DNA from 3 places in the Paenibacillus sp. EKM301P genome. Region 2 is predicted to be linked to each of the others. Evidence: predicted binding sites of a transcription regulator. Region 2 holds the regulator's gene; each other region holds the start of a gene.
What was found. Region 2 encodes Rex, which represses fermentation and respiration genes when NADH is low (regulators of the CRP and FNR family bind a similar motif). Its sites were predicted from a motif close to TTGTGAAATATTTCACAA; they were not measured.
Positions count from the first base shown of each region.

Region 1: HFD99_RS17925 (phosphoketolase family protein) is a predicted target of Rex. The motif match lies at 1,769-1,786, and genes of this name have one in related genera.
Region 3: pflB (formate C-acetyltransferase) is a predicted target of Rex. The motif match lies at 2,021-2,038, and genes of this name have one in related genera.

Region 1 covers NZ_JAALFM010000007.1:171,357-174,648, forward strand. The annotation lists gene HFD99_RS17925 (phosphoketolase family protein) at 1-1,651, opposite strand, end outside; gene HFD99_RS17930 (GntR family transcriptional regulator) at 1,944-2,666, opposite strand; gene HFD99_RS17935 (glycosyltransferase) at 2,983-3,292, shown strand, end outside.
Region 2 covers NZ_JAALFM010000001.1:117,701-120,992, forward strand. The annotation lists gene HFD99_RS00520 (amidohydrolase) at 1-1,269, opposite strand, end outside; gene HFD99_RS00525 (redox-sensing transcriptional repressor Rex) at 1,256-1,909, opposite strand; gene dinG (ATP-dependent DNA helicase DinG) at 1,937-3,292, opposite strand, start outside.
Region 3 covers NZ_JAALFM010000001.1:341,250-344,541, reverse strand. The annotation lists gene adhE (bifunctional acetaldehyde-CoA/alcohol dehydrogenase) at 1-1,744, shown strand, start outside; gene pflB (formate C-acetyltransferase) at 2,072-3,292, shown strand, end outside.

The DNA.
Region 1 (3,292 bases), on a different contig from region 2:
AATGTCCCAACAAGCCTGGATCTTGGTGTGTATACCCATTATGATCCTGTTGGAAGACCGTTGAAGTAGCTACAACATTCAATGATGGGATATCTGCACGCCATCCTTGATCCGTTGCTTTACGCAGCCATTTGAAGTGTTGAGTGATCATCGAGTCAACCACACGCAGGAAGGCTTCGTAACTTGCAAAGAAACCATGACGACCTGTTAACACATAACCTTCCAGCAATCCTTCAGCTTGGTGCTCGGATAATTGGGAATCAATGACACGACCATACGATGACAAGAATTCATCATTAGGCTCAATAATTTGATCCATCCATTGGCGTTTGGTTACTTCAAAAACAGGTGCCAAGCGATTAGACATCGTTTCATCAGGCCCGAAGATTCTGAAATTACGATTCTCTTCATTTAAAACGACCACATCTTTAACGTATTTACCTAACACAGACATATCTTGCGCAATCACTTTACCAGGCGTGGAGTTATCCAGCGCATAGTTACGGAAATCAGGCAATTTCAAATCTTTAATAAGGTTACCTGCATTCGCAACAGGGTTCATTCCCATTCGTTTATCGCCAGTAGGCAAAATTTTAGCAATCTCTGCTTTTAACCGACCGTTTTCGTCAAACAATTCCTCCGGTCTATAGCTATTCAGCCATTCTAATAAAGCAGGCGCGTGCTGCATATTTTTTTGATCGACCGGAATTGGAACCTGATGGGCACGGAACGAATTTGTATTCGGCACGCCATCCCATTCCTTTGGACCTGTCCAGCCTTTAGGTGAACGGAAGATAAGCACTGGCCACGCCGGACGAGTAAGGTCATTATTTTCACGCGCATTCTTTTGAATAGCTTCAATCTTTTCGATGGCAGTATCCAATACTTTCGCCATTTCTGGGTGCATGTGATCAGGATCTTCACCTTCAACAAAGAATGGTTCCCAACCCAAACCTTTAAAGAACGAGGTTAACTCTTCTTTTGATTGGCGAGACATAATCGTTGGGTTACTAATTTTGAAGCCATTTAAATGTAAGATCGGCAGCACTGCGCCATCCGTGATTGGATTGATAAATCGGTTAGAGAACCACGAAGCGGCCAATGGACCCGTTTCAGCTTCACCATCCCCAATAACAACAGCCGAGATCAGATTCGGATTATCTAGAATAGCACCTACACCATGAGAAAGGGAATAGCCCAGCTCCCCGCCTTCATGGATAGATCCAGGGGTTTCAGGCGCAGCATGTGAAGCAATACCGCCAGGGAATGAAAATTGTTTGAACAGTTTCTTCATACCTGGGATATCCTGCGTGATTTGCGGATAAATTTCGGTGTAGCTTCCATCAAGATATGAATTTGAAACCATAACTTGGCCGCCGTGACCAGGACCTTCAATGTAAAGCATGTTCAAATCATATTTATTAATAACACGATTAAGATGAGCATAAATAAAGTTTTGGCCTGGAATCGTACCCCAGTGTCCAATAGGCTTAACCTTTACATCCGAATCTTTCAAAGGTTCTCTCAACAAAGGATTGTCTTTTAAATAAAGCTGACCTACTGAAATGTAGTTCGTTGCACGCCAGTATGCATCAAGTTTTTCCAAATATGTTTTAGACGAGTAATCTTCTAACACGGGTGATAAAGCCATGGTGTCCACTCCCTAGTAATTTTGTTTGTAATTTATTTCCGGAAATTTCATCTACATGTACATCATAACGCTACACTGAATTAATTCAACCTTTTTCACAAGTGATACGGTCCAATTTTGTGAAATTTTGAACATACTATGAAATATAAATTAAAAAGACAGTAAAAAAGCTCTTACATTAAAATATATAGAAGGATAAACCAATAAAATTTGTGATAAATGAAGAGTTTGCAGACTCTAATCCTTTTTCAAAACTATAAAAAAAAGACCGGAGAATTCTCCAGTCTTTTCATTAGTGTACCGATACAAAGGTATTAAATTTCAAATATTTGTAGTGAAATCGCATATGCGAAAATTCAAATGGGGTACCGTTATCCAAAAAGAAAACACCCTCCATAATGCCTACGGGTTCATTTTCTTTCAATTGCAGTAGCTTTTGATCATTCTCTTCAGACGGTTCTGCAAAAATAGATAAAAAGGATTTGGTGACGGCCAGGTTCCGCGAGTCCTCCAAATAATTAAAAATGGAACCCTCAATAATGGTCTGATTTAAATCCTGGACAATTTTAATGGGGATATAGCCCGTTTCGATCATAAATGGATCATCATCAAACAGACGTAACCGAACGATTTTATAAACAAAATCATGAGTGTCCAAGAACAAATCGCGCTGTAGTTCTTCTGTCGGTGGAATGACCTCAAAACTCAATACTTTGATTTTTGGCTTTTTGCCATGCATTTGAAAATTATCAGTAACTCCTAGATTAGAGCCCTCGTAGTTAAAGATAGATTCATTTCTTATGTATAAGGGATTAATAAATGTCCCGGAACCTTGTTTTTTGAAAATAATTCCGACACTCTCCATTTTAGTCAGAGCACGTTTAATGGAACTACGACTAACCTGGTAAGTCTCACTAAGACTACGTTCATCTGGCAATCTCATATCTGCAAACTTTCCAGCGAAAATTTTCATTTTAAGATCGTCAATAATTTGCTTATAGACAAATTGTGTCATATAGTACTCCTCTTTCAGGTCTTCTATAACTCCATATAGTTTACCATAAACATGCCCATTTCATCTCATGTTTGTTTGTGTCCCTTCTACTTTACATCCTTATGCATAATGCTACCATGACATATACATCACACCACTGAAACATATCTGCAAATCAGCAAAAAATACAGCACTTCCACATTAACATCCGCATAGGACCAAGCCTGTTTCGAACTTTGTGGGTTGTTTGACTAGACCAGGCTAAAATCCTTGAATACATTGTTATTATTTATCTCGTTCAAAGGTTGTCTAATTAGAATGGTGGGGGGAGATCACATTGGCTATCCGCTACAGCGTCATCATTCCAACCTATAATCGCGCCCAGCAGCTGTTGCTCACGCTCGCTTCATTTGAATCACAAACCTACCCGAAGCAACTATTCGAAGTCATTGTAGCTGATGATGGTTCTACAGACGGAACGAAAGAAATGGTCGAAGGCTTCAAAGCATCCTATCCTCTTATCTATGTGTCACACCCTGAACAACGCGGTCGATCTGCCGTTCGAAATTTAGGACTGCGCCGAGCAAAAGGGCTATACATCATTTTCTGTGACGCTGACTTTTTGGTGCTGCCTCATTTCATTAAAA
Region 2 (3,292 bases):
TGCCTCATGTTTGATACGTTCCTCGTCCATCGTCAGGCATTCGCCATTTTTCACAACCTGACGGCCGTCTACCCACACATGAGCCACGTCTTTGGCACTTGCAGAGTATACGGCATGGGAAATAAGATCTGTACGCGGCAAGAAATGGGCCTGATCCAGATCTAGCGCGATAAAGTCAGCCTTATTGCCTGCTGCCAGCGCTCCTACCTCTTTTAAACCAATCGACTTTGCACCATACTCTGTTGCCAGACGTAGTGCTTCATTTGCAGGAACTGCCGTTGGGTCGCCAGATACTCCCTTGTGAATGAGTGCTGCCAGACGCATTTCCTCGAACATATCCAGGTTATTATTGCTGGCAGGACCATCTGTTCCGAGTGAAACAGTAACTCCTGCACGCAGCAATTCAGGCACTCTAGCTACACCACTTGCCAGCTTCAAGTTGCTGCCTGGATTATGCGATACCGCCACACCTCGTTCCGCTAACAAAGCTATTTCTTCGTCGTTCAAGTGAACGCCGTGGGCAACAAGTGAAGGACGGGAGAAAAAGCCAAGCTTATCTAGGTGTGCAACTGGACGCAAGCCGTAGTCGCGTACGTTTTGTTCAACTTCGGCGATCGTCTCGGACATGTGCGTATGCAATGGTAAATCGAGATCATGTGCTGCTTGAACAAATTTCTCAATAAACGCAGGCGGGCATGTGTATGGGGCATGAGGAGACATCATTGTTGTGATACGTCCGTCTGCTTTTCCATGCCAGTTACGCGCAAAAGTCACGGCCTCAGCTAGCTTAATCCGCTGTTCTTCTTCTGAACAGAGTCCAATGGCTCCACGCATCAAGCTTGCACGAATGCCCGACTCTTCAGCTACACGAGCCACCTCATCCATATGATCGTACATATCCAGGAAAGTCGTGGTTCCACCTTTCAGCATTTCCAGCACTGACAAAGAAGTTCCCCAGTACACATCCGTAGATGTAAACTTGGCTTCCATAGGCCACATTTTTTCCTGAAGCCACACTTGAAGTGCCAAATCATCTCCATACCCTCGCAGCAGAGACATCGCCGCATGACCATGAGTATTGATCAGACCAGGTAAAAACAATAACCCCTTGCCGTCGATTGCTTCTGTCTCTTCCTCACCCGCAGGCAAAGTCTCGCCAATGTAAGTAATACGGCTATCCTCCACAATCATAAAACCATGGATTACCCCAGCCTCGGGTCCATTCACGGCAAACGAGCCGTTTTTAATCATCCATTTATTCACTGTCATATTGTGCTTCTTCCTTTCCGTCCTCCAGATAATAAGCGAGGCTAAGCAAATCAGTTGTAAAGTCTGTGGCATGTATCCGAATGTTAGCCGGTGCCTTGAGAATGATAGGTGCAAAGTTCAAAATCGCTCCAATTCCACTCTCAATCAGCCTATCAGCTACGTGCTGTGCCTCAAAATCAGGTACAGTAATAATCCCGATTCGTATATTTTTTTCTTTCACAGTCGCTTCCAGTTCATCCATCGGCTGTACGACCAAAGTATTGATTCTGGTCCCAACCTTATCCGGGAACGCATCAAAAACCGCCACAATCTTCATATTGTCTTTTAAATAAGCATTATAGTTCGATAGGGCTTGACCCAGATTACCTGCTCCGACCAATACTACATTAATTTGCTGGTCGATTTTCAGGATATGGCGTATTTTCTCAATTAGATAAGAAACATCGTAACCGATGCCCTTCCGACCAAAATCGCCAAAATAGGCAAGATCTTTACGAATTTGGGCCGGATTCAAATCTAACCTCTGTCCCAGCTCTTGAGAAGAGACCGTAGCCACCTCCCGTTTGTGCAGTGCATTCAGATAACGTAAATATACGGGTAATCTCCGTACGACAGCCTCTGAAATTTTATCTGATTTCATACTTGCTCCCCCTAATTGTAACGGACTTTAAGTGTCCGTCCGTTGTGCCTCAGTCTCCGGGGCGGATTGGAGCCATTCGGCGATGCGAGGCACCATTTGCTCCGATGGCATATGCTCCATTTTTGGTCCCGGTAACGAGTACAAAAAGTGCTTTCCATAATAGGATTCGATCACACGCGTATCGTAAACGATGACGACTCCGTGGTCGCTCGCTGTACGTACCAATCGCCCAAATCCCTGTTTGAAGCGAATAACTGCTTGTGGTACAGACAGCTTCATAAATGGATTCTTCTTCTTCTGCTGGAGCAACTCGCTTTTGGCCTCCAGTAACGGGTGGTTGGGCGGTTGAAACGGCAAGCGAACGATAGCCAGACAAGTCAAAGCTTTCCCTGGAATATCGACGCCTTCCCAGAAGCTACTGGTTCCCAGCAATACAGAAGCTTTCGCTTCCTGAAAACGGCGGGTTAGCTTGCTGCGACTCCCACTGTCCACACCTTGTCCTAACACGGTAATATCGCTGGACGCTAACGCCTCTTTGAGCGGCTCATACACTTGCCGGAGCATCCGATAGGAAGTAAACAGAACGAGCATTCTCCCCCGCGTTGCCTGGGCAGTCGCTCCTAGAGAGCTAACGAGCATCTCTACAAAATGTGCATCTCCTACACTGCCCTTCACACTCGGAAAATCTCGCGGAATGACCAGCAACACCTGATCCCTATAATTAAAGGGTGATGGGAGCTGTGACGTCATTAATCGTCCTTGATCTGCTGCCTCCTGCAAACCGAGTTGATCGGTCATGTACTGAAACGATTTATCTACTGATAAAGTAGCAGATGTCAGAATAATACTTCTTTTTTTGTCAAAAAACATTTCTTTCAACTGGCGGCTCACATCGACGGGCACCGCATAAAATTGCAATGATTTACTACGGAATTGTCCACTCGCTTCAAGCCAATATACGGTTGTTTCATCATCGAGTCGTATAAAGAAGCGCAAATTTTCCCTAATCCCCGCCAAATCCTTAAGCAGACCCGTGATATCTGTAATGAGACTATCCGCCGCATAATCGTCATGTTCTTCCTTGACATCCAGCATCAGCTTGTCGCCCTTGCGCAAAATTTCGCTCAATGTTACATAAAGCTGATTTTCCAATGCCGCCGCCTGATCCCACTTTGCAGGCTTGGCTGACGGTTTGAGACGCGAAGAAAATTGCCCCGTTTCACCTGGTGTGGCATCAGTTCGCTCTGGTAACATGCCAAACAGCTTATCGCTTAGTAGGTCCCAAGTTTCCTTAACCTCTAACACAAGTGGGTACAACTGATCAATGACCGAGGCCCATTCCGTCGACTTCTCATGCCCCGACTTTGCCAACTGCTGACGTAA
Region 3 (3,292 bases), 220 kb from region 2:
GCTCACTCAAGGAGCTATGAATGTAGAAAAGTGTGCAGTGAACCCGGCCATTGTCGGCCAGTCTGCTGTAAAAATCGCTGAAATGAGCGGTATTACAGTACCGGCAGGAACCAAAATTTTGGTCGCTGAAATTGAAGGAGTAGGAACCAAATTCCCATTATCTGCGGAAAAATTGAGTCCGGTATTGGCTTGCTACAAAGTAAAAAATGCAGAGCAAGGTATCCAACGTGCTGCTGAAGTCGTAGAGTTCGGCGGTATGGGTCACTCGTCAGCAATCCATTCGCAAGATGAGGATGTTATTGCTCGCTTCGCAGATCGTTTGCAAACAGGACGTATCATTGTAAATGCACCTTCCACACATGGCGCAATCGGTGATATTTACAACACCAACCTTCCTTCGTTGACACTTGGTTGCGGTTCGTACGGTCGTAACTCGACTTCGTCGAACGTATCTGCAGTTAACTTGATTAATGTGAAAAGGGTGGCGAAACGGACGGTGAATATGCAATGGTTCAAAGTACCTTCCAAAATCTATTTTGAAAAAAATTCGACACAGTATCTTGCTAAAATGCCTGATATCACACGTGTAGCCATTATCACTGACCCTATGATGGTGAAACTCGGATATGTGGACCGTGTCATCCATTATTTGCACCAGCGTCAAACACCGGTTGCTATTGAAGTGTTCTCCGAAGTAGAGCCAGATCCATCGACAGTTACGGTAGAGCGCGGTACTGAAATGATGAGACGTTTCCAACCGGATTGCATCATCGCACTCGGTGGCGGTTCGCCAATGGATGCTGCTAAAGGCATGTGGATGTTCTATGAATATCCGGATACTGATTTCAATAACTTGAAACAAAAATTCATGGATATCCGTAAACGGATTTACAAGTACCCACGTCTGGGTCAAAAAGCACAATTTGTGGCTATCCCTACAACTTCGGGTACAGGTTCGGAAGTTACATCGTTTGCAGTTATTACGGACAAAAACCTGGGTAACACGAAGTACCCGCTGGCTGACTATGAGTTGACTCCTGATGTGGCAATTATTGACCCTGTGTTTGTATATTCGCTGCCTAAAACTGCTGTAGCCGATACAGGTATGGACGTTCTGACGCATGCTATCGAGGCTTATGTGTCTGTAATGGCCAATGATTATACAGATGGTCTGGCAATTAAAGCTATTCAACTGGTATTCCAATACCTGGAGCAATCGGCTCTGACTGGTGATAAGCTGGCTCGCGAAAAAATGCATAATGCTTCTACACTTGCAGGTATGGCGTTTGCTAATGCATTCTTGGGTATTAACCATAGTCTTGCACATAAATGGGGCGGACAATACCATACAGCACATGGCCGCACGAATGCTATCTTGCTGCCGCACGTTATTCGCTACAATGCGAAAAAACCGACAAAATTTGCATCGTTCCCTAAATATTCGCACTTTGTTGCAGATGAGCGCTATGCAGAAATCGCACGCATACTGGGACTGCCTGCACGTACCACTGAAGAAGGGGTTAACAGCTTAATTGACGCGATCCGTAAGTTGAACAAAACACTCGGTATCGAGGAATCGTTCCAACAACTTGGTTTCGATCCAAAAGACTTTGAATCACGTGTAGATTATTTGGCTGACCGCGCTTTTGAGGATCAATGTACAACTGCAAATCCAAAGCTGCCGCTGGTTACTGAATTGGCTGATGTATACCGTAATGCCTTCTACGGACGCTTTGATCAATAATATAATAGTATGAAGAGGCTTGTAACTAAGCATTTTTCTATACAATACCAATGCAGGCTCTCTATATAGAGGGCCTCTTGGTTTGGGAAGGGAGGTGAACGGCAAGGCTAGAGGTATGCGCGTGAAGCTAGGGAAAATAAAGTGACAAAAATCACTCATATTGTGATTTTTGTCACATACTACACTCTATCATTATTCTACAATAAGAGTGTAAGAAAGGTCCCGACACTGAGCGTAAGGCATCGGTGAAAAGGCCGGGCTCAAGAAATAGTTTAAACGTGAAAAAAATCACAAGTCCGGAAGACCAAACAATTTGGAGGGATTTACATGTCGGTGATTGAGAGAGAATTACAAGAGCAACAATCTGGCTGGAGAGGTTTTAAAAAAGGAAAATGGACTAAAGAAGTTAACGTCAACGATTTTATTGAAACAAATATCTCACCTTATGTTGGCAATGAAGAATTTTTGGTTGGTCCTACCGCCAATACAACTGCATTGTGGGAAATTGTATCTGATCTTACTAAAAAAGAGTTGGCAAACGGCGGCGTTCTTGATGTAGACGTAAATACGCCATCCACCATTATTTCACATAAACCAGGCTATTTGGACAAGGACAAAGAACAAGTTGTCGGCGTACAAACAGATGCTCCATTCAAACGTTCTTTGCAGCCGTTTGGTGGAATTCGGATGATGATCGATGCTTGTAAAGCCTATGGTTTTGAAGTGCCACAAAGCATTGTTGACATTTTCACTCATATTCGTAAAACACACAACCAAGGTGTATTTGACGCTTATACAGATGAAATGAGAGCAGCTCGTAAAGCTGGCATCATTACTGGTCTGCCAGATGCATACGGTCGTGGTCGTATAATCGGTGACTATCGTCGCGTAGCTCTGTATGGTGCAGACTTCTTGATCCAAGATAAAAAACTTCAATTGAAAAGCCTTGAAGTTGATTCCATGGAAGAAGACGTAATCCGTCTGCGTGAAGAAATTTCTGAACAAATTCGTGCTTTGAATGAATTGAAACAAATGGCTGCTGAGCACGGTTTTGATATTTCTAAACCAGCTAACAATGCAAAAGAAGCTTTCCAATGGGTATATTTTGGATATCTTGCAGCGATTAAAGAACAAAATGGTGCAGCAATGTCCTTGGGACGTGTATCTTCATTCCTTGATATTTATACTCAACGTGATCTTGAGGAAGGTGCGATGAACGAAGAACAAGCTCAGGAACTGGTCGATCATTTTGTTATGAAACTGCGTATTGTTAAGTTCCTGCGTACACCTGACTACAACGAACTGTTCAGTGGTGACCCAACTTGGGTAACAGAATCCATTGGTGGTATGTCTGTCACTGGAGAAACTCGTGTTACCAAAAACAGCTTCCGCTTCTTGCACACACTGTACAACTTAGGACCTGCTCCAGAACCTAACTTGACTGTACTATGGTCAGAAAAACTGCCTGAGGGCTTTAAAAAATATTGTGCAAAAGTTTCTATCGAAACTAGCTCCATTCAATATGAAAATGACGATTTGATGCGTCCA